DNA from 3 places in the Bacillus sp. WC2507 genome. Region 2 is predicted to be linked to each of the others. Evidence: riboswitches for the same ligand, from Rfam matches in the RefSeq annotation. Region 2 holds a riboswitch; each other region holds the start of a gene.
The links. Region 2 has a riboswitch for thiamine pyrophosphate ahead of tenA (thiaminase II). Riboswitches for the same ligand answer to the same signal wherever they lie in the genome.
Positions count from the first base shown of each region.

Region 1 (11,232 bases), 2.1 Mb from region 2:
TTCATCCAAAATCTCTTTACTTACAACTTGGCTCATAGAGAATTCCTCTATTGCATTTGAAATGGGTTGCTGTATGTCCTCTACATAGTATTCCGCGAGACCATATAGTTTTTCAGTACTGGTACTATACAATTTCTCTTTTTCATTCCATTTTTCAAGCCAATCATACGTATGCTGTTTTACTACAAATAAAAATAATTCTTCTTTACTTTTAAAGTGATAATAAATGCTCCCTTTACTTCGCTCTGTAATTTCACAAATCTCTTCCATAGATGTAGCTGCATAGCCCTTCTGTGAAAACAGACTTTCCGCTTTATATGCAATTTCTTTCTTTATCTCTTCTGCGCTTCTTCTCATATTCACACCTCTTTAAACCGACCGTTCAGTCTAATAATAACAAATAAAAAACCTCTATCGCAAGAGGCTATATTCCTTATTTAAGAAAACGTACTCTCAAACCACGTTCGAATCGTATGTATTATTCCAATTTTAAATCCTAATTTGACAAGAAATACGCCTCCCGCAGCTAATAAAAATAACACTACTTTCCCCTTATTTTTCACTTTTGGCTCCCTTTTCATTTCCATTCCCCTTAGTATGTTAAAAATATTTAATCAAACGTTTGTTTAATTGTTTTTATGCATAGGTAAGCCAACTAATCAAACGTTTGTTTAAAAAGAAATACGCCCCCTATAGGGCGCATTCTCATCAATCACCGCCACCTCCACCACCATCGCAGCTGCCTCCGCTATCTCCACCGAAAGATCCTCCACAATCATGTGAACCTCCATCGTGCGAGCTATCATTATCAGATCCAGCAAAGAAAAATAATGGTGATGAACTGTTAGATGAATTATGAATGTTATTTTGTTTCGTAAGATTTACCTTCTTTTTGTTTGATCGAACTGCTGTTACGATCGTTCCAACTACAACAAATAATAGTATGACAATAATAAATTCCATATAAAAGCCTCCCTTAATCTTCGAATAATTGAATCGTTCTCTCTAGATTTTCAAGTGAAATGAAGCGCGATTCACGAAGGATCTCTTTTCCATTATAAAATAATAAAACTGTTGGTCCTGTAAATACTGCATATCGCCCCGCAATCTCTTGCATGTCTTGTAGTAATATTTCTACTTTCTCTACGTAATCATAATTCTCTAATACGCAATTTACTTTTCTTAGCATAACATCACAAACACCACAATTTTCCGTTTTAATAAACAGAAGTACTAATTGTTGTTCTTCAATATATGTCGCTAATTCTTCTATCGTTTTAAATGTAGTCATCTTATCCCTCTTAGCGTAATTTACGAAATACCTTATCTTGATACATACGAAAAGCCGAATTCTCTTTAATCTTTCTCTTTTCCATTATCTGCTGAAAACGAAGCATTTTTGCTGTTAACTCTTCTTGTAATTTTTTTCTCTCTACTTCATCATAACAGCACGCAATTAAGTCTTCTATTTTTAATATATCTTTTTGTAGTTCCATTTCTGGTGGAATCATACCTGCATTTTTTAATATTTTATAACTCATTCTAAGTTCTGGAGGTACCATTGAAAGGTCTTCTAATTGTAGTGGTTTTCCTTTTCCAGGAATATGATCAAGGTCTCCATTCCGTATTGCTTGTCGAATTTTTTCTTCAGCAATGTTCAAAAACACATCCACACCATTCCCTCCTTTACATATTTTTACTATTATTTTACATGATATTTTCTCATCTTGCTATGCCATTACAAGTTGACCTCATACAATTTTTTCTCAAATTTAATTACAAAGAGCCTTTTCTTCCCTAATCAATATTTTATTTTCATATGTAGTCTATATTAGAGCCATTTAATATTGAGAAAATCTTTTTGAATCAAATAAAGCGTTTACACCAAATCTTACATTTGCTACGATTTAATCACCCCAGCTCCCTTGTATAGACTTCGTGATGTCTGATCATTTTTTTCTAGACGTTTCATACGTCTAGATTCATTTTGATTTATTGGCGCATGCCTTTAAATATATCTTTTACTTTGAAAGGAGAAATGACTATGAGATCAAAAAAATTCACACTGCTATTACTATCCCTACTACTCTTCTTGCCTCTTTTTCTCACAAACTTTATTACTCCAAATGTCGCATTAGCAGATTCACCGAAGCAAGGTCAAAAAATTGTTGGGTATTTTCCTTCATGGGGTATTTACGGACGTAATTATCAAGTTGCAGACATTGATGCATCAAAGCTAACCCATTTAAACTATGCTTTCGCTGATATTTGCTGGAATGGAAAACATGGAAACCCTTCTACTCACCCCGATAATCCAAATAAACAAACGTGGAACTGTAAAGAATCTGGTGTACCACTGCAAAATAAAGAGGTCCCTAATGGCACTCTCGTACTCGGTGAACCATGGGCTGATGTCACAAAACCTTATCCTGGCTCAGGTACAACTTGGGAAGATTGTGATAAATACGCACGCTGCGGAAATTTCGGCGAACTGAAACGATTAAAAGCTAAGTATCCTCACCTAAAAACAATTATTTCCGTTGGTGGCTGGACTTGGTCTAACCGCTTTTCTGACATGGCCGCGGATGAAAAAACAAGAAAAGTATTCGCTGAATCTACAGTAGCTTTTCTTCGCGAATATGGATTTGACGGCGTTGATTTAGATTGGGAATATCCGGGCGTAGAAACGATTCCTGGTGATAGTTATCGTCCTGAAGATAAGCAAAACTTCACCCTACTCCTTCAAGAAGTTCGAAATGCATTAACTAAAGCTGGTGCAGAAGATGGTAAACAATATTTACTAACAATCGCATCAGGTGCAAGCCAACGTTATGCCGATCATACAGAGCTAAAGAAAATCTCTCAAATACTGGATTGGATTAATATTATGACATATGATTTCCACGGTGGATGGGAAGCTACTTCTAACCATAATGCAGCTCTATACAAAGATCCAAATGACCCAGCAGCGGATACGAAATTTTACGTAGATGGTGCGATAGACATTTATACAAATGAAGGTGTTCCAGCGGATAAACTCGTATTAGGTGTACCATTTTACGGACGCGGATGGAAAAGTTGTGGAAAAGAAAATAACGGACAATACCAACCTTGTAAACCAGGTAGTGATGGAAAGCTCGCTTCTAAAGGTACTTGGGATGATTATTCTACCGGTGATACAGGTGTGTATGATTATGGTGATTTAGCAGCTAATTATGTTAATAAAAATGGTTTTGTTCGCGGATGGAACGATGTAGCGAAAGTACCTTATTTATATAATGCGACTACAGGTACGTTTATTAGCTATGATGACAACGAATCTATGAAATATAAAACAGACTATATAAAGACAAAAGGTTTAAGTGGCGCAATGTTTTGGGAACTTAGCGGGGATTGCCGTACAAGTTCAAAATATAGTTGTAGTGGGCCCAAATTACTTGATACGTTAGTAAAAGAATTACTAGGTGGACCTATTACTCAAAAAGATACTGAATCACCAACAAACGTAAAAAATATTGCTGTTACAAATAAAAATTCAAACTCAGTTCAATTAAACTGGACTGCATCTACTGATAACGTAGGAGTTACGGAATATGAAGTTACTGCTGGAGAAGAGAAATGGAGTACAACAACAAATAGCATTACAATTAAAAACTTAGAATCTAATACAGAATACACATTTTCAATAGTAGCAAAAGATGCTGCTGGGAATAAATCACAGCCTACTTCTATTATTGTAAAAACAGATGATGCTAACACAACACCTCCTGGTGGAAATGGTAATGCTTCCTTTTCAATCACTTCAAATTGGGGAAGTGGTTACAACTTCTCGATTGTAATTAAAAATAGCGGAACGAACCCTATTAAAAACTGGAAATTAGAATTTGATTATAACGGCAATTTAACACAAGTTTGGGATTCTAAAATTAGTAGTAAAGTAAATAATCATTACGTAATTACGAATGCAGGATGGAATGGTGAAATTCCTCCTGGTGGATCTGTTATAATCGGAGGGGCAGGAACAGGCAATCCCGCCGAACTTGTAAATGCATCCATTAGCGAAAACTAAACGTAATCCCCATTAATTATTTCACTAAAGTTTGAATTTAGGTTTGAGTGCTCTGTCCTAAATTCAAACTTTTAACTTTTAGAAAAATCACAAATCGATATTATAATAACCTATTATAATTATATTTAGTTTCTAATATGAAGTTCGTGTGAAGTTCATCTGAATTTTACATGAATTTCCTTTAACTTCTATTGTCTTCCCATACTAATCACATTATCCTTTACATATAGGAATTATTTTAATTCCACTTTAAACTATCTATATATATAAAGAAAGATAGTCGCCTATTAGGGAAAGGCATCTAGTATTATTATAAATATAAACATAACAAAAGAAAAAGCACGCTTATAAGCGCACCATAAGAGTGCTTCTTCATACAATTCTCATGTAAGAATTCTCGAAAATCATGTTAATCACAAAGAACAGGCATTAGCTTTTATAAGCTAATGCCTGTTCTTTATTCATATTGTTCAACGTTCCAATCTTCTATATTCCATACTTTTGTTATCCATGCTTCATAGAAAGAAGGCTCATGTGAAACAAGTAAAACTGTTCCTTTATATTGTTGTAACGCTTCCTGCAAAGATTTCTTTGTTTCTATATCCAAATGATTAGTTGGTTCATCTAAAATTAAAACGTTACTTTTCGTTACGATAAGTTCACATAAACGTACTTTCGTTTGTTCTCCACCGCTTAATAAACGAATAGGTTTTAATACGTGTTCTTCTTTCAATCCACACTTTGCTAATGCTTGGCGTACTTCTTTCTTTGTCATATCTGGTCGTTCTGCCCAAACTTTCTCTAATGGTGTTGTTTCTGAAGCAAACTCTTCCTGTGCAAAATAAGCAGGATTTACTCGTTCTCCAACAGAAATTGAACCGCTTAACGGCTTTATTTGGCCTAATAACGTTTTTAATATTGTCGTTTTTCCAATACCATTATGGCCAACAATCGCTATCTTTTCTCCTTTTTTCACTTGTAAATTCAATTCTGGAAATAGCGGATCACTATAGCCTATTCTCAGTTTCTCAGCCTGTAATATACGACTCACTGGCTCCTCATAAACATTGAAATCAAAACGGGATCGAGGTACATGATTAACCTTTTCAACCCTTTGCATTTTCTCCAATACTTTCTCCCGACTTTTCGCCTGTTTCGCTTTTCGAATTTTATTTTTTTGAATAAATGTTTCTAACTGGGCAATTTCTTTTTGTTGTTTCGCATACGCAGATTGTAATTGTTTTCTTTGCAATTGATAACTTTGCAAAAAACGTTCATAATCGCCTACGTACCGCTTAACCTTCCGTTCTTCTAGATGATAAATAACATTCGTAATATTATTCAAAAATACTTCATCATGCGAAATGATAATGTAAGCTTTTTCATATAGTCTCAAATACGATTGCAACCATTCTATATGAGCTGTATCTAAATAGTTTGTTGGCTCATCTAACAATAAAACATCAGCTTTTTCTAAAAGGAGCTTCCCAAGTAATAACTTTGTTCGCTGTCCTCCACTTAACTTTGAAACATCCTTTTTCAACCCGATTTCAAATAACCCTAAACCGATTGCTACTTCTTCAATTTCTGTATGAATTTGATAGAAATTAGAGCTTTCCAATATAGTTTGTAATTCTCCATACCTTACTAACAGTTTTTCTATTTCTCCTGCTCCATTCATTTCTTCAGCAATTTTTAACATTTCGCATTCAATCGCATACAAATTAGAAAATGCACTTTGTAAATATCCTTCAATTGTTATCCCTTCTTGTAAATCCATATGCTGCTGTAAAAAACCTACCTTCACATGTGGAAACCATTCAATGTTCCCATCGTCATGTATAAGTTCTCCTGTTAAAATCCTTAACAATGTTGATTTCCCAATTCCATTTTTCCCTACTAACCCAACATGCTCGCCCTTTAATAGTCGAAAACACGCATTATATAAAATAGTTTTCTCACCATACGAATGACTTACATTTTCTACTGTTAATATACTCATTTTTTCTCTCCTCTACTTATACTTCTTCATAAGCTAAATAGAGAGAAGAACAGTATAAAGCCTTATTTAATTGTATATATAAAAAATGGGTAAGGTGAATACACCTTACCCATTACATATTATCGTAAAAAAGGATTAAGGTTCTTTACCTGCTGTCTTCAATTTAGCTTAATTTTAAAAAATAGGCAGACTTCTCCCGTATCAAGCTAAAACCATTTGAAGAACAGTTGATAAAGTCATTTTATCCTTTCACTCCTTTAACATTTGTTATATTAAGAGTATAAACTACTCTGTTATATTCTATTCTCTATTTTTTCTTTTGTTCCTTCTTCAAGATTGTCCATCGTTAATGAATTCACTATTTTTTCTATAGATTTCATCTTTCTCCTCCTATATAAAAAAACCTCTCAACAGTAATTATACAAAAAACTGTTAAAAGGCTTTTTCTATTTTTTCATATAAGGAGCTAATACTCTCAGAATTTCTTCCTTATCCTTCTTTAACTCAAGTGATGTTAACATATCCATCGTTCTCGGTCTAGGTAATTTCACTTGTACCTCACCAACTATTGATGCTGGTCTTTGAGATAAAATAAATACGCGATCTGAAAGTAAAATCGCCTCATCTAGGTCGTGTGTAACCATAACGATTGTTTGCTTCTCTTGGTGCCAAGAGTTTAAAAGCCAGCTATGTACTTCCATTTTTGTAAAGGCATCTAATTTCCCAAAAGGCTCATCAAGTAGCATAATTGGCTTTTCACATAAATATGTGCGCAAAAAACTAATTCTTTGACGCATACCACCAGATAACTCATCTGGATAATGGTCTGCATATTCATCTAGTTCAAACTGCTTTAATGCTTCCATTCCCTCTGTCAGCCTTTGTTTTTTCGGTTTACCTTCGATTTCCAATGGAAGAACTATATTTTGCAAAGCTGATCGCCAAGGTAGTAATAAATCCTGCTGTGGCATATAACTTACAACATCTTGCTCTTGTACGTACTTATCCTTATACGTTACATTCCCACTTGTTGGATTTTCAACATTTGCAATCATATTTAATAATGTGCTTTTCCCACAACCACTTGGGCCTACAAAGGAAACGAATTCTCCCTCTCGTATAGAAGCACTAATATTTGCTAATACATTCTTTCCATCGAAAGATTTCACAATATCTTTTATTTGTAATCCACTCATTTTTCATTTGGAAGGAACTCATTTGTAAAGGCATCTTTTACATCAATTTTCTTCTTAATAACTTTGTTATCATATAAGAAATTCATGTAATTCGTCCAAACTTCTTCCTTCTGTACTCCCCATGCTTTTGCATCATCTTGATACTTCGTACTTAACCACTTTTGACTTTCTTGTACTAAGTCTTTATTCACATCTGGAACAGCTTTAATTAAAATATCAGCAGCTTCTTTCGATTCTTTAATTGCAAAATTATAACCTTCCGTCGTTGCACTCATAAACTTTTTCACAAAGTCTTTATCTTGCTTCGTATGTTTTTCACTCGTAATAATAACAGGACTATAGAAATCAAGCGCTGGGTCTAAGTCTTTCACCATAATTGTATTTAACTCTTTTCCTTGACGCTTCGCTTCAATACCATCCCAGCCGTAATAAATCCATTCAAAATCAGCATCACGGCCAATTGATTTAAAGAAATCTGTTTGTCCTAAAATGATTTTTTCGACTTTATTAAAATCAGCTTGATGTTTCTCCATAATTGTCTTCAACGTCGCTTCTTCTGCTGGTCCTCCCCAGCCTCCGTAACGTTTGCCTTCAAAATTTTTCGGTGAAGTCATGTTATCTTTCTTAAGTGACGCAAAAGCTGAAGTGTTATGCTGAATAATCGCTCCTACAGATACAACAGGAATACCTTCCACCCGAGCCAACGTTACATTTTCTTGTGCGCTTATTGCGAAGTCAGCTTTTCCTGAAGCTATCATTTGCTCTGCTGTTACATTGTCACCAGGCTGAATAATTTCTACATCTAAGCCTTTCTTTTTATAATAATCTTTCGCTTGCGCTACATATAAACCAGTATGATTCGTATTCGGGAACCAATCTAATACTACTTTTACTTTTTGATCTTTACTTACACTTTCTTCTTTCTTCGCCGGATTACATCCAGCCACACCTACTGCTAATAAGGCAGCCAACATAACTTTTAAACCTTTTTTCATTTTCTGCCGTCCTTTCTATATATCCATGGTGCTGTTATTCTTGCCATAAACTCCACGATAAAATACAGACATAATGTCACCATGACGATAATTGCTGCAACACCAAATACCCGGGCAGTTAAAAAAGATTTTGTAGCCCTCGTAAGCATAACTCCTAACCCTTCGCTTGCACCGAGCCATTCTCCAATAATCGCTCCCATTACGCTATATGTAACTGCAATTTTTAAACCGGAGAAAAAGTATGGAAGCACTGCTGGAAACTTTACTTTCTGGTAAACTTGCCATTTCGTTGCCTTCATCGTTTGCAGCAACTTCAACATATTTTTATCTACCGTTTGAAAACCTTCTAAAATGCTAAGCGCAATCGGAAAGAAACAAACGAGTATTACTACCATTACTTTCGGTAGCATTCCATATCCAAACCAAATAATAAATAACGGTGCAAGTACAACGATTGGAATCGTTTGCGAAATAACAAGCAACGGATTTATTAAAATACGAAATAAAGGGATAACGTCCATAATAATTGCAATACTTGTCCCAATTAAAATTGCAAAAAATAGTCCAATTATAACCTCTTGTAACGTTTGTATCGTATTCGGTAATAGTAAATCTTTCATTCCAATTAATTCTTGAACAATGGCAGAAGGCTTCGGTAAAATCCACGGTTCAATTTTAAATAATGAAACAGATCCTTCCCATATCGCAATGAGAAGGATAAGCCAAATTGTTGTAATTATTTTAGATTGCTTCTGGTTTTGCATATTCATCACGGTACTTCCAAACCTTTTCATCTATCGTTACACCAGTGCTTGGACGATAATGGATTTTAATAGAAGTAATCACTTCTTCTGCACCAGCATCCACACAAGCTTGTTGCGCACGTTTAATGACGTCAAGAAGTACATCTAATTCTCCTTCCAGTGTTGTTTCCATTGCCCCTACTTCATAACGAACTCCCGATTGTTGTACAACCTCAATTGCTTTATCAACAACAGAATACACATCTTTGTTCTTCGCTTGTGGTACTACTGAAAATGAAATTGTAACTTGTTGTGACATAGTAAAATCCCCCTTATAAAATGAAATATTAAAACAAGAAAAGGCTTTCCTACTGCGTAGGAAAGCCTTGTATGCAAGTTATTATAGAATAACATATGCTACATCACTTTAAGTAACTCCCTACGCTGGCATTATCCAGATCAGGTTGAGGGTCGATGTTTGTTTACATCCTCTCAGCCAATTGGCTCCCCGGTCCTTAATTCGTTTTCATTGTAGCATGATTTATTTTATTGAACAAACAAAAGCACATATAATCACTTCATTTAACTTTTGAATTCCCCAATTAACTCTTGTAACTCCTGTGAAAGCCAGCTTAAAGAACTGGCTAATTCAGCAATATCTTGTACAGACATTTCCTGTTCTTTCATACTTTCTTCAACATTACTACTACTATTCGCATACGTATTTGCGATAAGCGATAGTTCATTTACAACACGAACAATATTTTGGCTATTTTGCAATATATCACTTGAATTGCTAGAAACAACTCTAACTTGATTTGTAACAGATTGTGCTGATTTTGAAATTTCCCCAAAGAAAGCACCACTACTTTCAACAAGTTTCATTCCAGATTCTACTTCTTTTAAAGTATTTTGCATTGAAACAACAGCTTCTTCCGTTTCAACTTGTGTTTCCCCTATTAATTTCGCTATATCTTTTGCTGATACTTCCGTCTGCTCTGCTAATTTACGCACTTCATCTGCAACAACGACAAATCCATTTCCGGTTTCCTCAGCACGTGAAGCTTCAATAAAAGCATTTAAAGCTAGCGAATTGGTTTGATTTGAAATACCGGTAATTACTGTTACAATATCACTAATTTCTTTTGATCTTGTTTCCAAAGAATAAATAGTAGAAGATAAATCTTGTACTGCATTTTGTATTATGTTCATTTGATTAATCGTCTGTTCAATAACACCATTTCCTTTTACCGATTGATGCTCCATACCTTCAGACTCTTTCGCCATTTGTTTTGCAGCATTATTTATCTCTTCCATCTTATCTTCCATTTCATATACAATACCTAAATACTTTGGTCCTGAAGTTTCTTGTGACTGAGCGCCAGCTCTTAACTCAACCATAGAACTTACGATTCCTTGGACTGCCATGCTATTCTCTTTCGTACTCACTGACAATTCTTGTGAAGATGAGGAAACCTGTTCTGCTGTCTGCTTCACTTTATCTATAATTCCTTTAAACTTCTCGATGGTACTATTAAAATACGCATTAATAATACCTATATCATCTGGCCTTTCCTCTAATTTAATACTTAAATCACCTTCACCGACTTTGCGCAATCCTTCACGTAAATCTCGCAATGGAGCAAGTGCGTTACGTACAATTAAGAATTGAATAAAAGTTGCAATTAAAACAGAAATGCAAATAAACATTAAACCTTGTATAATGAACTTTTCCTTTGTACTAGGAACAATAGAGGCATCTACATCAGCTGCAACAAGTGCCACAATATTATCTTCTCCATCTTTAATTGGCTCTAATATCGTTACCCACGTTCCTAATGCGTCTTCATATACTTCTGTCATATTTGCTTTTTTCGTGCTCATTACTTTATCATATGCTTTCATCCAAAGATCTGGTTGTTTATAATATTCTCCCGGCCTTACTTCAACAACATTTGCTAACCCTGTAGACAAATCAACGATTAGTAATTCACCTTTTTCATTTTCTTTTGCTCCAACAATATAGGTTTGTCCAACACTATTCAACTCTTCCGTTGCTTCATCTAATTTCTCTGTTAACTTCTCTCTCTTTTCTCTTTGTGCCACTGGATCTTTTGTAACATCTCTCACTATTTCTTCGTCTAATTTATGTAATACCGTATCTCCTGTTTCAAAAGAATGCCTTTCAAATATAGACATCATGCTATTTTGAAACATGTTAAAACTT
Region 1 covers NZ_JBQXPN010000001.1:5,193,959-5,205,190, forward strand. The annotation lists gene ACUN28_RS27295 (TetR/AcrR family transcriptional regulator) at 1-357, opposite strand, end outside; gene ACUN28_RS27300 (hypothetical protein) at 438-581, opposite strand; gene ACUN28_RS27305 (hypothetical protein) at 709-963, opposite strand; gene ACUN28_RS27310 (thioredoxin family protein) at 977-1,291, opposite strand; gene ACUN28_RS27315 (DnaJ family domain-containing protein) at 1,302-1,673, opposite strand; gene ACUN28_RS27320 (glycosyl hydrolase family 18 protein) at 2,045-4,069, shown strand; gene ACUN28_RS27325 (ABC-F family ATP-binding cassette domain-containing protein) at 4,527-6,071, opposite strand; gene ACUN28_RS27330 (ABC transporter ATP-binding protein) at 6,518-7,267, opposite strand; gene ACUN28_RS27335 (ABC transporter substrate-binding protein) at 7,264-8,262, opposite strand; gene ACUN28_RS27340 (ABC transporter permease) at 8,259-9,032, opposite strand; gene ACUN28_RS27345 (MTH1187 family thiamine-binding protein) at 9,004-9,324, opposite strand; TPP riboswitch at 9,425-9,526, opposite strand; gene ACUN28_RS27350 (methyl-accepting chemotaxis protein) at 9,588-11,232, opposite strand, start outside.
Region 1: another riboswitch for thiamine pyrophosphate. It lies ahead of ACUN28_RS27345 (MTH1187 family thiamine-binding protein); the one in region 2 lies ahead of tenA (thiaminase II).

Region 2 (11,232 bases):
AATATATTCTATCTTATCATAATAGGTATCCTAGTCTTCATCATTCACGAATGTCTACACATTTTAGTAATAAGTAAAAAAGGAGATATTAGCTTAACATTTAGTGGGATATTCTTTTGGCTAAATACAAATGCAACCTTATCCAAAATTAGATTTTGGGTCTTTATGAGCTTTCCTGTTATTGCATTATCGGTAGTTCCTGCCATGATGTCTTTCTTTGTATCAGGAAATATTAAATCAATTTTATTATTTATATGTTGGATAAACACATTCATTTCCGCCTCAGATATTTACAATTCATTTTTGATTGCAATGAAACCGAAGAACTCATTTTTTTGCAGAGGGTATTATCAAGTGAAATAGTATTTAATGGGTAACTCAAATATGCTTCAAATAATGCAATAGTTAAAAATATAATATTTGAAAATAAAAAGACCGATAAAAAATCGGTCTTTTGTTATTAATAAAATAAATATTAGAAAATAGAATTGTAATTTAAACCAATATGCAAATATTATAAGATAGATATGCTTTGTTTATAGATTGAGAATAGGCTTGTTATCAGTTTTTTTAGAAATCTTACAAACGTGTAAGATAAATGAAAGATGAATCAATATGAGCTATAAGACAATTCATTTACACTTTATTGTGAGCAGTGGAAATGAAGGGAGAATATACATGGAAATTTTACATGCAAAAAGTATTAGTAAAGTATATAAAGGGAAAGTACCTTATAAAGCATTAGTAGATATTGATTTATCAATTCAAGAAGGTGAATTCGTAGGAATTATGGGTCCATCAGGTAGCGGGAAAACAACGTTATTAAATATGGTATCTACTATTGATTCTCCATCATCGGGAGAAATTTTAATTAATGGCACAAATCCTTTTCAATTATCATCAGAAGAATTAGCGTTATTCCGCAGAAAACAATTAGGATTTGTTTTTCAATCATTTAATCTTCTTAGCACACTTACTGTAAAAGAAAACATTTTATTACCGATGACTTTAGATGGTGTTTCTGTGCAAGAAATGAACAAACGAGTGGAAGAGATTGCAGAGAAATTAAATATTACAGATATATTAAGTAAAAGGACGTTTGAAATATCTGGAGGGCAAGCTCAGCGAACAGCAATCGCTCGTGCGATTGTTCATAAGCCGCAATTATTACTTGCGGATGAGCCAACAGGGAACTTGGATTCTAAATCTTCAAATGATGTAATGGAGATGCTCGATACGCTTAATAAAGAAGAAAAAGCAACGATGATGTTAGTGACACATGATCCGTATGCAGCGAGCTTTTGCAGCAGAGTAATTTTTATTAAAGATGGTCAACTATATAATGAAATTTATTGTGGCGAAAGCAGGCAAGCGTTTTATCAAAAAATTATGGATGTCCTTTCTTTGTTAGGAGGGAAAAGGCATGACTTTTCGTCAGTTCGCATTTAATAATATTTTTCGTAATAAGCGTACATATGCAGCTCATTTTTTGAGTAGTGCATTTTCTATTATGATTTTCTTCACGTATGCTCTTTTATTATTCCATCCTGATTTACAAGGTGAGCTAAAATCGACAAGTGCAACAATAAGTGCATTTGGTACAATGGGATTTACAATTTCGCAAGGTTTGATTTTTATATTTTCATTTTTCTTCATTCTATATTCAGTTAGTTCATTTTTAAAAACGCGTAAGAAAGAATTTGGCATATTAATGATGCAAGGTATGTCAATGAGACAACTTAAGAAGTTATTGTTAATTGAAAATATGTTAATTGGACTTGGTTCAATTTGTATAGGGATTTTCATTGGACTCATATTTTCTAAACTAGTCTTATTGATAAGCGCAAGTGTATTAATGATTAATAATGGTTTACCTTTTTATATACCAGTGCAGGCTGTATTTTTAACAGTTATCACATTCCTTTTCTTGTTTTTAATCGTTTCACTTTTTACATTTAAAATGGTAAAAGTAACAGAACTTGTGGAACTTATTCAAGCGGAGGAAAAGCCAAAACCTGAACCGAAATCTTCAATTTTATTATCACTATTTTCTTTAATTAGTATAGGATATGGATATTTTTCAGTATTTCGTTTCATCCCAAGTTCCAATTTTATTACACTTGGAATAGGTGTGATCCTAGTAATTATAGGAACGTACTTTTTATATACACAGTGTAGCGTTTATATATTGCATCTTGCGAAAAAGAGTGAATCTTTCTTTTTAAAGAGAACAAATATATTAACATTTTCTGAATTAATTTACCGTATGAAAGATAATGCAACGATGTTTTTTATAGTATCTATTGTTTCAGCAGTTGCATTTACAGCGATTGGTACAACAGCTGCAATTGGAAATAGGGATTTGGTAAGGATGACAAATCCGTATACCTTTTTGTATGGAAGTTTTGAAAACGACAAAGTATTAAATAAAAATCTTTCTATTATAAAAAAACACCTTTCTGATGCTAATATTCCGTATCGAATGGCTTCATCTTCATATATATACACAGAAAGTAACGTGAATATAATGAAATTAAGTGAATATAACGATCTTGCAAAAGCACTTGGGTATCAACAAGAAACGATTGAAAAAGAAGATGAAATTATATTAATTCCTGGAGTTGTATCACAAAAACAAGAATATAAAAATGGCGAGTATAAAAAGAATATAGAAGTCATTCAAGGTGACTGGACAAAGACATTTCATGTGAAAAAAGCTGTAGAAAATTTAGTTTTACCACATGATTCTAGAACTATTTATATCGCTGTTCAAGATCAGGTATATGATGGAATACCTCTTATTAGTGACCCAGTTAATCAAGACAGTCCATTTCGTACTTACGGATTTGTTGTAGACGATTGGATGAAAACGAAAGAGATTTCAAACCAATTAAATAATATATTCGATAAAGATCCAAGAGACACACATTTCGAATTTAGAGCTTTAACAATCGAGTTGCTAAGTGCAAAACAAACGAATGGGTTATTACTTATGGCAAGTGTTTTAGTCGGAATCGTCTTCTTTACATTTGCCGCTAGTTTTATATATTTCAGATTATATACAGATTTGGATCGTGATCAACAGCAATATAAAATGATTTCGAAAATGGGATTAAGTAAACGGGAATTAAAAAAGGTTGTAACGAGACAGTTAGTATTAATGTTCTTCTTACCAATTATTGTTGCAGTAATTCATACTATAGTCGCTTATATGGCATTGCAACAATTAGTAGACTTTTCTATTTTAAATAGTTCTATCGTTATTTTAATTTCATTTATATGTATACAAGTATTATATTTCTTTATAACCCGTTGGCGTTACCTGCAAAAGCTGTATAAGGTTATGGAGCAATAGAGTATATTAGCTTGTAAGATTACACAAAAATATGTGAAAAAATGAACTGTATGATGAAAGGAAACGCGATGAAAAGAACTTTAACTATTTTTATGTTAACGATACTATTTTTAATAAGTTTTAGTGCATGTTCTAAAAAGGAGAATTCATTTCCTGCAAACGGTTTAATAATCATTGGGGATGAAAATAAAACTTCACCAATTATTAGTCGTTATCAAGAAATTACGAAAGAAAATGAAGTGTTTTCTGTGAAAAAAAGTAAATATGGGAATGGACAGGTATTAATTTTAAATGAATCCACAGCACAAGCGATGATTAAAGCAAATGTTTTTCGTAAACGAGATAATGGATCCAATTTAAAACTAATAGATAAGTTACCGAAATTCCCGAAAGAGGGCTCGCTGTTGTTTACACATGAAGATGAAAAGAGTATGAAAAGTATTGAATTAGAAGGAAAAGAGATTCCTGTTTCATACGATAGTGACGCTTGGATAGGTAACACTCGTAAATATCCAACGCAATGGTATGTAATGGTATCAAAAAATAGTGTGTATAAAGAAATAAAGGCAAATGAAACGAAAATGCACCTTCTTCATTTGAAACAATCACTAGGTGACGAAAAGCCTAAAATGTCGACAGATAATACATTGATTAATGAAAATGTCAAAGTAAAAAAGCTAATTAAAGGTTTGGAAGAAGAACTATCTTTTCAGTTTGTAACGATCGGGGAAAAACCTTAAAAAAGAGTTCGAGGCTGATAGAAACTTTATCAACCTCGAACTCTTTTTAGTTTATAGGCCATTCATATAACATATATTACATTACTTCATTTAATCGAGTCTCATGCGTTTCTTCAATCGCGTTTGAATGTTGACCTGAATTATTTTGAGCTTCTTTTTCTTTACGGACTTTTTGTAGCATTTCAAGGATGATCCATAAAGGAACACCTTTATCCTTTAACATCTTCCATAAATCTAATTCGTTAAATTTATGCTCAGGTTGTTTCATTTCTTTTTCAGATGAACGAATATCAAATTTGATAGGATCATTTAATTTTTTTACTTCAAGTTTAGTAGAAGGGATAGTATTACGCTCAAGATTAGATGGAGTTATTTTAGTTGGTTGAGATAATGTATGAATATTTAATTCGATTTGCATGACTTTTCCTCCTTCTTAAGTAATGAAATTAGTTTTCTTATGATTTTTAAATCCATTTAACATGAGGAAACTAAATCTAATTATAAATTCAAATAATCAGATTTACAAGTTATATTGTAAAAAGCAAATGTTTACCTGAATTAATATTTATCAACATTTGTGTATGTTTTCTATATATACAATGTATATAAAATACTTTACATTATGTTTAAGTTATAAAATATATATATCTTTTTTACAGAAAAATGTAAACGTTTTATTAGGGGGAGGAAGCATGGGGAAATTATTTTTAAAAATATGTTTATTCGCAATAGGGACTGTGCTTTTATTCGCAGCAAAAACAACTCACGCTGAAGAGAGACAACAAAATAATTATCCTATCATATTAGTGAATGGATTTGCTGGGTGGGGTAGAGAGGAAATGTTAGGGGTTAAATATTGGGGTGGTGTTCATGATATACAAGAAGATTTAAAAAGAAATGGTTATACCGTACATACTGCTGCAGTTGGACCTGTTTCTAGTAACTGGGATCGTGCATGTGAATTATATGCGCAAATAAACGGTGGTACAGTAGACTATGGTGCCGCACATGCTGAGAAACATGGACATAATCGTTTTGGCAGAACTTATAGTGGCTTTGCACCAAATTGGAGTGAAACAAATAAAGTTCATTTAGTTGGGCATAGCATGGGTGGACAAACGATTAGAACATTAGTACAGCTATTAAAAGAAGGCAGTTTTGAAGAAAAAAATTATGTAAACAATCATCCGAACACGAATATATCACCACTATTTGAAGGCGAGAAATCATATGTTCATAGTGTTACAACATTAGCAACTCCGCACAATGGGACAACACTTGCGGATGGTAGTCTTCTACTGCCGTTCGTCAAAGATTTACTCATTACAGCTGCAAGTTTTGGAGGAAACAATAATTTATCGTTATATGATTTTAAATTGGATCAATGGGGTATAAAGAAGAATACTGGAGAGTCTTTTTTCCAATATACTGATCGCATCCTAAATAGTTCACTTTGGAAAAATACAAAGGATATAAGTCAATGGGATTTAAGTACAGATGGTGCAAAGGAGCTCAATAATTGGGTAAAGGCGCAATCAGATGTGTATTACTTATCTTATAGTGGACATGCATCACAAGCGGCGCCTATAACAGGTTTACATTTGCCTCATATAACAATGAATAAAGTGTTAATGGGGAATGCATTTTTCTTAGGGTCCTATGCAAGATATGAAGAAAATCGTCCATTAATTGATACTTCTTGGTGGCAAAATGATGGTGTAGTAAATACAAATTCTATGATTGCACCATCATCTAATGCTACTGTAAATAGTAATGAGCCTTTACAGATTGGAAAATGGAATCATATCGAAACGAAAACAAATTGGGATCATCTCGATATGGTAGGACTTAGTGTTTCAGACACGTTAGGTTTTTCTAGTATTCAAGAGTTTTATAGAACAATTGCAGAAAAGCTATCACGTTTACCAAAATAGGTAATAATAAAGCGCTCTCGATGGAATTCGAGGGCGCTTTATATTATATTGAAAGAGGGATATGGTAGAAAAAAATGGGGGGATATTATGAAAATTAAAGTTGTATTATCAGGATATGGAACAGTAGGAAGAGAGTTTATAAAATTATTAAATGAAAAATATTCATATATATATGAAACATATGGAATAGAGTTAGTTGTAAGTGGCGTATTAGGTAGAAATATTGCAATACATAATGAGGAAGGTTTGTCTATTCATCATTTATTAAAGTATGGTGGCGGTAGCGCTGCAATTGAAGAATATATTGAACATTATCCGGAGCAACGAGCGACAGATAACATAAGTGGTACTGTACTAGTAGAATCAACTATTACAAATCTTAAAGATGGAAATCCAGGGAAACAATATATAAAACAAGCGATTGAGAAACAAATGGATATAGTAGCAATTTCAAAAGGCGCACTCGTTACAAACTGGAGAGAAATAAATGAAGCGGCAAAAATCGCAAATGTACGAATTCGATATAGTGGTGCAACTGCGGCCGCATTACCGACGCTTGATATTGGTCAATTTAGTTTAGCTGGTTGCCATATTGAAAAAATAGAAGGAATATTAAACGGGACTACAAATTATATTCTTTCGAAAATGAATGAGGAGGATATTACGTTTGAAGAAGCACTGAAAGAAGCACAAAGTAAAGGAATTGCTGAAACGAACGCAATATTAGATGTAAGTGGTTCTGATAGTGCGTGTAAATTGATACTTTTGACAAACAGTTTAATGGGAACAGAGAATACACTTGCCGATATACATATAAAAGGAATCGAACAGGTTACAAAACAACAAATTCGAAATGCTAAGGACCAAAATAAATATATTAAATTAATAGCTTCAGCAAATAAGGATAAGGATGGAAAAGTGGCTCTTAATGTGGAACCGCACGAAATACATAAAGAACATCCGCTAGCAAATGTAAATGGGACAGAAAAAGGGATTACGTTTTTTACAGATACGATGGGGCAAGTTACAACAATTGGTGGTGCTTCTAATCCACGTGGAGCCGCAGCAGCAGCTTTAAAAGATATAATTAACTTATATCGTAAAGATTTGTCACGTATTAACGGGTAGTAAAATTATCAATTGGTGAAGGTCAATAATCAATGGTCGGGATGAATCCACTATTGATTAAAGTTTCACTTTATAAAACCGTACCGCCCTTAATAAAAAATACATATGTAGTGGACCTTTTGAGAATGAAATTAATATGCAAAAATAATTGCAGGGGGTAAGGATTTGTTTAAAGATTTTAAAGTTGTCAAAGATCGTCCCGTTTATATTCAATTGAAAGATTATTTAAAAAAGATGATTATGAAAGGGCACTTGCTCGGGGACCAAAAAATACCTTCAACGAGGGAACTAAGTGAATTATTAAGTGTGAGCAGAAATACTGTACTCGCTGCCTATGCAGATTTAGAGCAAGAAGGACTCATTTATGCAGTTAAAGGAAAAGGGAATTTTGTTGCGAAGGTTGATATTTCAAACACTTCGTCTGTTGAAATAGATTGGAAAAATAAACTTAATACAGTTACCTTATTAGCGGATGAATTAGATTTAATGAAACATGGTGTTCGCTGGGAAAAAGGAATGATTGTTTTTAACAGCATCGCTCCAGATGAAAAGCTATTTGATGTGGAAAATTTCAAAAGAGCTTTTCTTACTCGTATGTCCATTGAAGGTGATGTCGTATTAAACTACGGTTACGCAAACGGGTATAGACCGCTAATGAATTATCTACTTCATTATATGGAAATGAAGGGTGTAGATATTTCAAATAAAGATATTTTAATTACAAATGGATTTACAGAAGGATTAGACATTGTACTATCCTCGTTATCGAAGAAGTCAGGGCGGGTTATTTGTGAGAATCCGACTCATCATGCTGCACTAAAGCTTTTCCGTTTACATGGACTTGAAGTGCATGGAATTAATATGAATGAAGATGGCATTGATACGAACGAAGTTGAAAAAAGCTTGCGTGAAAAAGAGTTTGATTTTGCGTATTTAATTCCTTCCTATCATAATCCAACCGGCATTGTTACGAGTTCGGAGAAAAGAACGGAACTGATGAGGTTATTTTCAAAATATAAGATTCCTATTATAGAAGATGGATTTAATGAAGAGCTACGTTATTCAGGATCACATTTAGCACCATTATTAACTTTTGCTGGCGCTGGTAATAATGTGATTTATATTAGTAGCTTTTCAAAGGTACTTTTCCCTGGTTTACGTGTAGGCTGGATCATTGCAGATAAAGAACTGATTCATTATTTAGAAAGTGTAAAAAGAGCAAGAACAATTCACACATCTACTTTAGATCAAGCTGTTCTGTTTCAATATTTACATGAAGGATATTTTGAAAAATATTTAAAAAAGGCAAGATCTGTTTATAAGAAAAAATATGAGTTAGCTGTTAGGGCGTGTAACGAGTACATTCCGTTTCAAAGAATGACCGGTGATGGTGGACTTCATTTATTTATAGAGTTAGAAGAAAAAATTCATGCCCGTACTCTTTTGCAAAAGTGTTATGAGCAGGGGGTTACATTTTCTCCTGGAGATGTTTTTTATTCTAATGGAGAAGGAACGAACACTTTTCGATTAGGATTTTCACGTTTGAAAGAAGAAGAAATTGTTCGGGGAATCAAAATAATCGGTGATACAATAAAAAATGAAATTTGGAGTTGAGGAAATGAGAATTGGCGTTATTATGGGAGGAGTATCCTCTGAAAAACAAGTATCAATTATGACTGGAAATGAAATGATTGCACATTTAGATAAAAGTAAGTATGACATAGTTCCAATTACGTTAAACGAAAAAATGGATTTAATCGAAAAAGCGAAAGACATTGATTTTGCGCTGCTTGCATTACACGGAAAATACGGAGAAGATGGGACTGTTCAAGGAACGCTTGAAAGTTTAGGTATTCCTTATAGCGGGAGCAATATGTTATCTAGCGGTATATGTATGGACAAAAACATTTCGAAAAAGATTTTACGTTATGAAGGAATAGAAACACCAGATTGGATTGAACTTACAAAAATGGAGGATCTAAATCTTGATGAATTAGATAAGTTAGGATTTCCGTTAGTGGTAAAACCAAACTCTGGTGGCTCGAGTGTCGGGGTAAAGATTGTATATGATAAAGACGAATTAATTTCAATGCTGGAAACTGTGTTCGAATGGGATTCTGAAGTAGTAATAGAGAAGTATATAAAAGGTGACGAGATTACATGTTCCATTTTTGATGGAAAACAGTTACCCATCATTTCAATTCGACATGCGGCGGAGTTCTTTGATTACAATGCGAAATATGATGATGCTGGTACTATTGAAGAAGTTATTGAACTTCCAGCTGAATTGAAAGAACGTGTAAACGAAGCGTCACTGGCTTGCTATAAAGCATTAAAATGTAGTGTTTATGCAAGGGTTGATATGATGGTGAAAGACGGTATTCCATATGTAATGGAGGTTAATACATTACCAGGGATGACACAAGCAAGTCTATTACCAAAAAGTGCAGATGCAGCGGGAATTAATTATAGCAAACTATTAGATATGATTATTGAAACTTCATTAAGAGTAAGGGAAGAAGAAGGGTTTTAAGTAGCAGTATCATGAATACTTTTGACAGTAACATGAAGTATGTTATGATGAATACAATACGAAAATTAAATATTTATCCACTAGGGGGGCCTATTATAGGCTGAGATCAAATGGGAATTTGAGACTCTTAGTACCTGATCTGGTTAATGCCAGCGTAGGGAAGTGGGAAAGACATTGCTATTTCATGAATAAATACTGTCAATTTCACTTTCTTTACGCCTGTAAAGAAAGTTTTTTTATTTTACAGATTTAATAATTGTGGGTAAATACTTAAATTTTATACATTATGGGAGGGATTTAAATGAAATTTTCACAATCATTACGTCAAGAAGTAGATTCAATTTGGGAAGCTAGTTTTCATCACCCTTTTGTAAAACAACTTGGTGAAGGAACGTTAGATTTAGCTAGTTTTCGCTATTATGTGCTGCAAGATTCATATTATTTGAGTCATTTTGCTAGAGTACAAACTTTAGGAGCTGCAAAAGCACTGGAATTAGAAACGACAGCTCGTATGGCACATCATGCTCAAAATACATACGAGGCGGAATTATCTTTACATGAGAATTTTGCGAAGAAACTAGGGATAACTCAAGAAGAAAAAGATAGTTTTATCCCTGCTCCAACTGCATACGCTTATACTTCACATATGTATCGTGCTGCGTATGAAGGACATTTAGGCGATATCATTGCAGCAATTTTACCTTGCTATTGGTTGTATTATGAAATTGGTGAGCGTTTAAAAGAGTGTCAGCCAGAAGAACCAATTTATAACGAATGGATTTCTGCTTATGGATCTGATTGGTTCCGTACGCTAGTTGAAGAGCAAATTACAAGATTAGATACTATCGCTGAAAACGTAACAGAGTCTGACCGTAAGCGAATGAAACAGCATTTCATTATTAGCAGTCAATATGAATATTCATTTTGGGAAATGGCTTATACTTTAGAAAAGTGGCCAGTGAATACAGAAGTAAAAGATGTAATCGGATAAAGAATGGAAGTAATGTTATAGATAGGTATGGATAATACCTATCTATATATTTTTTCTTGTCAGATTTGCGTAAAGTCGATAGTGCTGCGGATATAGCAAAATGGCATATCGATAAGTTAGTTAATTTAATTTTCTACGCATTAACTGGATAAACTTCTGCGACTTTTATTTTACAATCAAACTTCGTTACTGCTCCAACTTCAGATGCACAACGTAATGGAATGAAATTCTACCTTGAACGTAAAGATTGGTGGTTTGAAGTTAAACAAGAAAGAAATCGGCTCTGTTAACTGTAACGGAGTTGTTTTTTCTTGCAGGAATTTCTAAATCATTATGGAATGCTGTTAATACAATATGTAAATATGCATATTGTATCTTTTGGAGTTCTTGATGTGTTAAAATTAAATATATAGATGCATAAATGAAAAAGAAGCAAAAGTAGGAATATCCAATGAATTTTGAGAGGTGTTACATGTTTACAAATAAGAAATTAATTCGATTTGGTCTATCGTTGTTTGTATTTTTAGGGATAATTAATTTTACGATTAGTT
Region 2 covers NZ_JBQXPN010000001.1:3,107,602-3,118,833, reverse strand. The annotation lists gene ACUN28_RS16690 (DUF3267 domain-containing protein) at 1-363, shown strand, start outside; gene ACUN28_RS16685 (ABC transporter ATP-binding protein) at 679-1,449, shown strand; gene ACUN28_RS16680 (FtsX-like permease family protein) at 1,424-3,355, shown strand; gene ACUN28_RS16675 (lipoprotein BA_5634 family protein) at 3,409-4,095, shown strand; gene ACUN28_RS16670 (DUF3914 domain-containing protein) at 4,172-4,513, opposite strand; gene ACUN28_RS16665 (esterase/lipase family protein) at 4,788-6,029, shown strand; gene ACUN28_RS16660 (homoserine dehydrogenase) at 6,117-7,157, shown strand; gene pdxR (MocR-like pyridoxine biosynthesis transcription factor PdxR) at 7,323-8,771, shown strand; gene ddlB (D-alanine--D-alanine ligase) at 8,776-9,690, shown strand; TPP riboswitch at 9,763-9,868, shown strand; gene tenA (thiaminase II) at 9,992-10,681, shown strand; partial or broken gene ACUN28_RS16640 (N-acetylmuramoyl-L-alanine amidase C-terminal domain-containing protein) at 10,837-10,971, shown strand; gene ACUN28_RS16635 (DUF3937 family protein) at 11,133-11,232, shown strand, end outside.

Region 3 (11,232 bases), 2.6 Mb from region 2:
AACGACAGAAGCCCCTTTTGCTACCGTCTTAGCAAAGGGGCTTCTTCTATATTTAAATTAGGTACTACAGTGTGATCAATCAAGTAAAGAGGTGTAACGTGTTATTGGTATAAATGACTACCAGTGTCTTTAAATTCTTTCGCTTTCTCTTTCATCCCTTTTTCAATTGCTTCTGTCGTTTCTAAATCATTTTCTTTCGCATAGTCACGAATGTCATGTGAAATTCTCATACTACAAAACTTCGGTCCACACATGGAACAGAAATGAGCCGTTTTCGCGCCTTCTGCTGGTAATGTTTCATCGTGATATTCCATCGCACGTTCAGGATCTAAAGATAAATTAAATTGATCGCGCCAACGGAATTCAAAGCGAGCTTTTGAAAGTGCATCATCACGCTGATGAGCCGTTTTGTGCCCTTTCGCAAGATCAGCTGCATGCGCAGCGATTTTGTACGTAATAACCCCCGTACGAACATCATCTTTATTGGGTAAACCTAAATGTTCTTTCGGCGTCACATAACAAAGCATCGCCGTTCCAAACCAGCCAATCATCGCAGCTCCAATCGCTGATGTAATATGGTCATAACCTGGTGCAATATCTGTCGTTAACGGTCCCAGTGTATAGAACGGCGCGCCCTGACAAATATCAAGCTCTTTCTCCATATTCTCTTTAATTAAATGCATCGGTACATGCCCAGGTCCTTCAATCATCACTTGCACATCATGTTTCCAAGCAATTTTCGTTAATTCACCAAGTGTTTCAAGCTCAGAGAATTGTGCTTCGTCATTTGCATCTGCAATCGAACCTGGACGTAATCCATCTCCAAGAGAGAACGAAACGTCATACTGCTTCATAATTTCACATATCTCTTCAAAATGAGTGTATAAGAAGTTTTCTTTATGATGGAATAAACACCACTGTGCCATAATTGAACCACCGCGTGAAACGATACCTGTCGTACGCTTTGCAGTAATCGGAATGTAACGAAGTAATACGCCAGCGTGAATTGTAAAGTAATCAACGCCTTGCTCCGCTTGCTCAATTAACGTATCACGATACACTTCCCACGTTAAATCTTCTGCAATTCCGTTTACTTTTTCCAGCGCTTGATAGATCGGTACAGTCCCAACTGGTACAGGCGCGTTACGAATAATCCACTCACGTGTCGTATGAATATTTTTACCTGTAGATAAATCCATAATCGTATCTGCACCCCAGCGAGTTGCCCAAGTCATCTTCTCCACTTCTTCTGCAATAGAAGACGATACAGCAGAGTTTCCGATATTTGCATTGACCTTCACGTGGAAGTTACGTCCGATAATCATCGGTTCTGCTTCCGGATGGTTAATATTCGCTGGCAAAATCGCACGGCCTTCCGCAATTTCCTTGCGAACAAACTCAGGCTCTACTCCTTCACGAATCGCAACATATTCCATCTCAGACGTAATGATGCCATTACGCGCATAATGCATTTGCGTAACATTTGCACCTTGCTTCGCTCTAAGCGGTTTGCGATCCATTTGCGGAAAAACAGGTGTATGTTTCGAAGCCACCTTCACACCGTCATCCTCTGGTTTCACTTCGCGCCCTTCGTACGCTTCTACATCTCCGCGCTCTAGGATCCAAGAGTGGCGCGGCGTTGGAATTCCTTTTTCTAGCTCCACTTTATACGCAGGATCTGTATAAGGACCGCTCGTATCATATACACGAATTGGCGGATTCGGAATGCCGTTCGTTTCACTTTGTTCAATCTCGCGCATCGGCACTTTCATACCTGCACGTGGTCCATCCACATACACTTTCTTACTTCCTGGTAAACTCGATTTCAATTCAATTTGCTCAGCTGAAACAGACTGTTTCATAACCTTTGTTGCCCCCCTGTACGTGACAAGGACGAGATATGGCCAGCGTATGCCAAAATAAAAAGAGCCAGGTCCATAAAAAAATAAGGACCTGGCTCATAAAGGCATCATTATGTAAAGCCGTTAACTTCCCTACGCTGGTACGAGCCAGATCAGGTCCAAAGGGTTAAGAAGTTCACGCGCTTCTCTCTCAGCCTACGCATACGTTAGGCACCCCTAGTTTATCACTGATTTAATTTTCAATACTTTCCCATCATACACGATAATCTGAAAAATGAAAAGTTTATTTCTTTTGTTGTTTATGGAATCATCCACGTTAAATAATATGCCTGTACATACGTCATAATACCAACAATAATTACGAAGAATAAACTATGCTTCAATGTAAATCGGAACAGATCTGATTCTTTCCCAGCAAGTCCAACTGCCGCACAAGCGATCGCAATCGATTGCGGAGAAATCATTTTTCCTGTTACACCGCCCGTTGTATTTGCTGCAACGAGAAGTACTTCAGATACACCGACTTGCTGTGCTGTAATCGCTTGTAAATTCGAGAACAGTGCATTCGCTGACGTATCAGATCCTGTTAAGAACACCCCAATCCACCCCAAGAATGGTGAGAAGAACGGGAATAGTCCACCAGTTCCAGCAAGCGCTAACGCTAATGTAGATGATAAACCAGAATAGTTTGCGATAAATGCGAACCCTAATACGAATCCAATAGATAGAATTGGCATCTTAAGCTCATTTAGCGTTTCTTTAAAAGTCGCTACTGCATCTTTTGCACTCATTTTTAAAATAAAGATAGAAATGACACAAGCAATTAAGATTGCTGTTCCCGTTGCTGATAATACATCGAATTTCAAAATTGCCTCGTAAGGCGTCGGTTTATTTACAATTGGTTCTGCTTTCATTACTAAATTGTGCAAGCCTGGAACTTCAAACTTAAACACAAGGCTTTCCAATGCGCCGCCTGGAGCAAATAACGCTTTAAAGAAACTTTGGCTCCAAATAACTACCATGACAGTTAAAATAATGAATGGAGACCATGCTTTTACGACTTTTCCTACTGTTAGTTTCGGCATAGATGTCGCCGTTGTTGCCGCAGCTACTTCACTATTTGCTTGCCCCGATTGATAGATTTCTTTCGGCTGCCAAACTTTTAAGAATAGTGATAAACTCACTAAACTTACAAGTGCTGACGTAATATCCGGGAGTTCCGGTCCTAAAAACGTCGCTGTAATGAACTGCGTAATTGCAAATGAACTACCGGCTACAAATAACGCAGGCCATGTTTGTCTTACCCCTTTCAATCCATCCATTAAAAATACGATAAAGAACGGAACAAATAATGATAGAAACGGTAATTGATGTCCAGCCATTTGTCCGATTTTATGTGGATCAATACCTGTTACTTGTCCAGCCACTGTAATCGGAATTCCCATCGCCCCGAACGCTACTGGTGCCGTATTTGCAATTAAACAAAGACCCGCTGCATATAAAGGATTTAACCCAAGACCTGCAAGAAGTGCTGCCGTAATCGCTACTGGTGCACCAAATCCTGCTGCCCCTTCTAAAAATGCTCCGAATGAAAACCCGATTAAAATAACGAGTAAACGATGGTCATTCGTAATGGATAATACAGATGCACGAATCACATCGAATTGACCTGTTTTCACAGAAATTTTATATAAAAATACCGACATAATGATAATCCAAGCAATTGGCCATAGTCCGTATAAGAAACCATATCCGGTCGCTGCCATCGCCATCGTGAACGGCATTTTATAAGCGAATAACGCCACTAAAATTGTAAGTACAACTGTAATAAATCCTGCCACATACCCCTTCATGCGGAAAACTGCTAAAGCTAAGAAAAAAAAGATAATCGGAATAAGTGCGACCGCTGCCGAAATCCAAATGTTTCCGAACGGATCATAAACTTGTGTCCATGTGTTCATTGTTCTCTCCCCCTAAAGAATCCCCTTTTAAATAGAATAACCTCATCAACAGACTGTCAGGTCATCATACCTTTAAATCTAAAAATAAAAAACGTTTAAGAAAACGTTTTCAATAACTTTCATTTATACTGTACCATAACAATTTCCATTTAAAAAGATTTTTTTGAAAATTTTATTATTTAACAGAAAATCTTACAAAATCGTCACGTTCCTGTAATGTTCATCGATAGAAAGCTTGCCAAAACTATTGCATAATAATAGTATAACAACAGACATTATTCATGAGGTGATATATATGAACGGAAACAAAATATTAGCTGCTTTATCATACTTTAGTGTACTATTTGCCCCTATCTTATTCCCTATTATCGTTTGGATTGTAGGCGATGCTGAAACAAAACCACATGCAAAACGTGCTCTATGGACACACATTATTCCAAGTATCGCTACATTCATCGGCGTAACTATTTTAGGAATTATGGGTATCGGATCTGACCAGCCAGATGTAACACTGGGAATTGGAGCAATGATTGTCTTATGTATTTGCGGAATTATTAGCTTATACTACTTCATTTGGAACATCGTAAAAGGTATTAAAGTACTGAAAGCTTAAGTTTAAACAAACGTTTGATTAAAACGACACTATGACATGATAAATGAAATTTTATCGATGATACAACAAGAATAATCAACCTATTAATTAAGAAAAAACCGTCCCAAAATACCTTTTGGGACGGTTTTTTATCTTCTGCGTTTCTTCTTTTTTCTCATCATTTTCTTGCGGCGCGTATTCACTTTATCCGCTATAATGTGAAGCGTGCTTGCCACAACAATTCCCATTATGAACGTTACAATTTCAACCTCATGTTCCTTCGCAATTTCTATTAAATTCCCGTCAAGCACGATTACATTTAATAGGAATAAAAACGGAGAAAACACGATTAACATGTATGCAATACGAATCACATCACCAAGTATAATTGTATGTGTAAAGAAGGATCGATGCGGCATGACCTTCTTATACGGATACCAAAATATACGCAGGAATCCCCATTTATTATACGCATTACTATACGTATCTAAATCCGGCGTTAAAAATGAAGTACCTACTAAAAAGCCAATTGCAAAAGTTAATAAAAAATCAAAATTTGTTAATCCATACGAAAAGAGCATAAACAAAACAACCGGAAGGGATATTAAGTTTATTTTCGTATGCGTTCTTCCTGATGGCATAAAGCACTTCCTCGCTTACGTTCGCCCTGTCACCATATGACAGTTCTCACCTATTGATCTAATTTCTGATCGATAAATGATGTGTCTATATCCGAACCAAACCACTCTGCCAACTTCACTCGTGCCTTATCTTTCACCTCTTCATTGACGTATAACGATGCCTGTAATAGTGCGGCCGTCAACGCCCCTAAATCATCTGTATAACCAACTCCAGCAATGAAATCTGGGATGGCATCAATTGGTGCAATAAAATAAGCAAGTGCTCCAATCACAATAATTTTCACTCGCTTTGGAACATCAGGTCTTTGCAAAACGTAAAACAATAATAAACTTGCATAAATGACCGACTGTCCTGCTTGCTTTGCAACATGTTTTGCTTTCTTCCAAAACGCTTCAACTGAAAATTTTTGCCCCATGTGAAAGCCTCCCTATTTTTAAAAAGAAATAAGCTACAATATGTTATCAGTAAAAGTTCATCAAAATTACACACAATCTATCAATGAACTTTTATTGTAACAAATAAACCAAAAAAGAACAAGTGTTCGTTAATTTTTACATACTTCCCTTCATATAATGGGTTTCTATATAACCCCTTACCCATCGTCATTTCTTATTTCTCAACCAAAGAAATTTTCACTTTCACTTAACATTCTGTTCTATCTTTGTTATATTTTCTAGTTGACGGACATATAAACGAATGTTAAAGTTTTCTCTGGTAGTGACAAATCTCATACAAAAAATGTAAAATGTTATAGTGTTTCTCAGAAATGAATTTTGTTGTATAATACAGAAATGACGTTATGCTTATGAGCAGCACAAGAAACCAAAAGGGTATGCATAGTTATAGTCGTATATGGGTGAATATAGAACCTCTAATTATGGCCAAGAAAACTATGTATTTTTTATTTTAGCATTTTTCGCTCCAAAATCGACCAAGCCTGATAGAGAAAGGGTGGAAATGAATGAAAGAAACCTTGAAATCACAATTTCAAAATGTGCGTTTCACTGTATTCGTAGCTTTAGCTTTATGGCTGAAGACGTACCTTATTACACGCACAAGCTTCGATTTAAAACTTGAATCTTTCATGCAAGAATTCATTTTATTCCTTAGCCCATTAGCAGCATCATTACTGCTTGTTGGTCTTGCATTATTTGCAAAAGGGAAAAAACGTAACTATATAGCACTTGGAATTAATTTTGTCTTAACGATCGTTCTTGTTGGTAACGTAATGTTCTACGGATTCTACAATGACTTCGTTACTTTACCAGTACTAGGACAAACATCTAACTTTGGAAGTTTAGGTTCTAGTGTAAAAGAATTGTTTAACTACAAAATTATCCTTGCATTTGCTGATATTATCGTATTCTTCATTTTATTGAAGAAGATGAAAAATTTTGCACCGACAGAACGTGTAGCACGCCCAATGCGTTCCCTATACTTCGTGTCAACAATTGCTATTTTCTTCGCAAACTTAGGACTGGCAGAAGCTGAGCGTCCTGAACTATTAACACGTTCATTCGATCGCGTTATGCTTGTTAAAAACTTAGGTTTATATGTACACCAAGTGTATGATCTTGGCTTACAAGCAAAATCAAGTTCACAAAAAGCATTTGCTGACGGTAGTAAATTACAAGAAACAGAGAACTACGTAAAAACAACGCAAAGCAAACCAGATCCAAATATGTTTGGTACTGCAAAAGGGAAAAACGTAATTGTTGTCTCTCTTGAGTCATTACAAACATTCTTAATTGGTGCAACAGTTAACGGACAAGAAGTTACACCATTCTTAAACCAATTTACGAAAGAAAGTTATTACTTTGATAACTTCTTCCATCAAACTGGTCAAGGAAAAACATCTGACGCTGAATTCTTAGTAGATACTTCAATGTATCCACTAGACCGTGGTGCTGTATTCTTCACACACGGTAATAACGAATATACAGCAACTCCAGAAATTTTACGTGAGCAAGGATATCACACATCGGTATTCCACGCGAACAACGCAACGTTCTGGAACCGTAACATTATGTATCCGGCACTTGGTTATGACCGTTACTACAACGAGCTTGACTACAAGATTACGCCAGAAACAAAATTAAATTGGGGATTAAAAGATATCGAATACTTCGATCAATCTATCGATATGTTAAAAGAAGTGAAGCAACCGTTCTACACTCGCTTCCTGACGTTAACAAACCATTACCCATTCACTTATGATGAAAGCACAAAATTAATCGATGAATACAATTCTGGTGATGGCGTATTTGACCGTTACATGGTAACTGCTCGCTATTTAGACGAAGCAATGAAACACTTTATTGAGCGTCTAAAAGCAGAAGGTATTTACGACAACTCAGTTATCGTATTCTACGGTGACCACTATGGTATTTCTGAAAACCATAACCGTGCAATGGCACAGTTCTTAGGAAAAGAAGAAATCACTGCATTTGACCATATGAACTTACAAAAAACACCGATGTTTATTCACGTTCCAGGTCAAAAAGAAGGTAAAACAATTTCAAAACCAACTGGTGAAATTGACATTAAACCAACAATTCTAAACTTACTTGGTGTAGATTCTACAAATCAAGTTCAATTCGGTCATGATGTATTCTCACCAGAAAATAAAGGATTCGTTGTTCTTCGTGACGGTAGCTTCGTTACAGATAAGTACATGTACACGAACAGTACATTCTACGACCGTAAAACTGGCGAAGTTGTACAATTACCAAAAGAAGAATCTCAACCACTCATTGATCGTGCCCAAAATGAATTGAACATGTCTGACAAAATCATTGAAGGTGACTTACTTCGCTTCTCTGAGAGCAACAAGACCAAAACTGGTGAAGTAAAAACAGCTATTAAAGAAGAAAAGAAGAGCGCTGAGTAATCTCAGCCTCTTTTTTTTATATTTCTCCATATAATCACTTATATTCATTCACTTTAACATTACATAACCTTTACCAAATATTCACATGGAATTAACGAAACATCTCTATAATAAAATATGTAAACGAGGTTCTATATATTTCTTATCTCTCATCTTTACTAAGATCCCTTAAAGAAATGTGTGAATCGTTTATTTCTACTTTCTTATAATTGTCTTTCAATATGTTTTGTTTCCATACACAAAACATTCAATAAGACGATGTCCCTATGAAAGATAGCTAACCTCCTTGTGCAGCATTCCATAAGAATGTTGCTTTTTTTTATTTAAAAGCAGGATTCTTATTTCTTATTTTCGAATTTGTATATACAAAATGCTGTAAAGTGAAACTTTAATCAGTGGGGGGTGTTCACCCCACTGATTATCAGCCCTCACCAATCGGGCATTTACGGGCAGTTATTCGCCTGCTTCACTTCTTTGCCCCAGCTGAGTTTTTAAGTGGGAGTATTACTGCCCGTTAATGCGGGGTAAATCACTACTACTTCTCTACACTTTACAAATACATAGACGTCATATGTAAAGAATTACTCACATAAAAATTACTATAAGGACTTTATTCCGCTATTTGTACACAGAGCGAACGAATTAAAGCTTCATTTTACTTATGCACTTACGAAAGGATGGGACGAAAATTGGCATACGAAAAATTTGTACTATGGAATGATGCAGTTATTGATACAACAAAACATCACGCGTACATAGATTTTGAAGAAAGAGGCTTGCAGTTTGGAGATGGTGTCTATGAGGTTATTCGCCTATATAAAGGGAACTTTCACTTATTAGATCCGCACATCACAAGATTATATCGCTCGATGGAAGAGATAGAATTATCACTCCCTTTCTCAAAAGCAGAACTTATTATCCTACTTTACAAACTCATTGAAAGTAATAATTTCCACGAAGATGGAACTATTTATTTGCAAGTATCTCGTGGTGTACAAGCTCGTACCCATACATTCTCATATGACGTCCCTCCGACAATCTATGCCTATATTACGAAGAAAGAAAGACCAGCGTTATGGATTGAATATGGTGTACGTGCTATATCAGAACCAGATACACGCTGGCTACGCTGTGATATCAAATCATTAAATTTATTACCCAATGTATTAGCTGCTACGAAAGCTGAACGCAAAGGTTGTAAAGAGGCCCTTTTCGTACGAAATGGTACCGTAACTGAGGGCAGCTGTTCTAATTTCTTTCTCATAAAAAATGGAACTCTCTATACACATCCAGCCAATCACCTTATTTTAAATGGAATCATTCGTCAATATATCCTTTCTTTAGCGAAAACCCTTCGCATTCCGGTACAAGAAGAACTTTTCAGCATTCGTGATGTTTATCAAGCAGATGAATGCTTCTTTACAGGAACGACGATTGAAATTTTGCCGATGACTCACCTTGATGGAACTGCAATTCAAGATGGTCAAGTTGGCCCTATCACAAAAATGCTACAAAGATCATTTTCTCAAAGCTTGTTACAATCCAATATGTCATCTTCTTAAACACGTATAATTTCTATCCTTTCTGCATTCAATATATGTATTTAAATGGAAATCAAGGTATAGATTTATGCCTTGATTTTTTTTGTAATCTTTTTGTCATATTCAGATTACCGCATAAGTCTTGACAGTAATCGACATGCTCTTTAGAATTTTTAACAGTTGGTAAATATTTCTTCACTACATTACAGACAGAAAGGAATCGACAAATTATGAAAAAATACCTTGCCGGTCTTGCGGCAGTGTCTGTAGCAGGAGGAGCAGCACCTACACTTGATAGTGTTCAAGCTGCCCCTGAACAAAATACACAAAAAGCTGCTACAACTGTCCAAGCTTCAGCATCAAACAGCTCATCTTATACGGTAAACACTAGCGTATTACATGTTCGTGCAGGATCAAGTACTTCTCACGACATCATCTCGCGTGTTTATAACGGTCAATCACTAAACGTGATTGGCGAAGAAAATGGTTGGTTCAAAATTAACATTAATGGACAAACAGGATTTGTTAGTGGCGAATTTGTATCAAAAAATGGAGCAAGCAATTCTAATGTAAGTACAACAGGTGGAAACAATAAAGTTACTGCTGATGTATTACGTGTACGTACAGCTCCAAACACTTCTAGTTCTGTTTCAGGACGTGTATATGAAGGACAAGCTTTAAACGTAATTGGTCAAGAAAATGGTTGGGTGAAAATCAATCATAATGGGCAAGTTGGTTATGTAAGTAGCGAATTCGTATCTGGCGTTTCTTCTAATGCAGGTTCTTCAAACAACAATACGAATAATAACAACCAAGAATCTGTAAAACCAGCAAGCGGAAACTATACAGTAAATGTATCTTCCCTTCGTGTTCGTACAGGTCCTAGCACTTCTCATACAACTGTAGCTTCTGTTACAAAAGGACAAGTAGTACAAGTTGTTGGCGAAGTTCAAGATTGGTTCAAAATCAATTATGCAGGACAAACAGCTTACGTAAGCAAAGACTACGTAACAAAAGGCGGTTCTAGCGACAACGTTACACAAGGTAACAACCAAGATAACAAACAAGAACAAAATAATAATGTAACCGTTCAAACTGGTGGTACTTACGTTGTTAACGCAACATCTCTACGCGTTCGTACAGGTCCTGCTGCTTACCATAGTGTAATTGGTGGCGTGTTAAATGGTACTACATTAAACGTAGTTGGATCTGAAAACGGTTGGTTTAAAGTAAACTATCAAGGAAAAACAGGCTTCGTTAGTAGCGAATTTGTTAAGTTCGTTAAAGGTGGCACTGCTACTCCTGAACAACCGAAGCAACCTGAGCAACCAAAACAACCTGATCAAGGTGCAATTGGTGACTACTATATTAACGCTTCTGCATTAAACGTACGTAGCGGCGAAGGTACAAATTATAGAATCATAGGCGCACTTCCACAAGGACAGAAGGTTCAAGTAATCTCTGAAAACTCTGGATGGAGCAAAATTAACTATAACGGTCAAACTGGTTACATCGGAACACGTTACCTTTCTAAAACACCAGTTGGTGGCGCAGTAGATAATAAGCCTAACAACAACCAAAATAACAATCAAAACAATCAAAACAATAATACAGGTAATACTAGTGGCGACAGTTCTTCCATACTTGCATATGCAAAAGGAATGCAAGGCGTACCGTACGTTTGGGGCGGAACTTCTGCTAACGGTGTGGACTGCAGTGGCTACATCTACCACGTATTTAAGAA
Region 3 covers NZ_JBQXPN010000001.1:554,254-565,485, reverse strand. The annotation lists gene thiC (phosphomethylpyrimidine synthase ThiC) at 102-1,862, opposite strand; TPP riboswitch at 1,975-2,090, opposite strand; gene lldP (L-lactate permease) at 2,162-3,823, opposite strand; gene ACUN28_RS02970 (DUF4870 domain-containing protein) at 4,119-4,436, shown strand; gene ACUN28_RS02965 (metal-binding protein) at 4,565-5,056, opposite strand; gene ACUN28_RS02960 (YkvA family protein) at 5,107-5,472, opposite strand; gene ACUN28_RS02955 (LTA synthase family protein) at 6,019-7,947, shown strand; gene ACUN28_RS02950 (D-amino-acid transaminase) at 8,625-9,509, shown strand; gene ACUN28_RS02945 (C40 family peptidase) at 9,719-11,232, shown strand, end outside.
Region 3: another riboswitch for thiamine pyrophosphate. It lies ahead of thiC (phosphomethylpyrimidine synthase ThiC); the one in region 2 lies ahead of tenA (thiaminase II).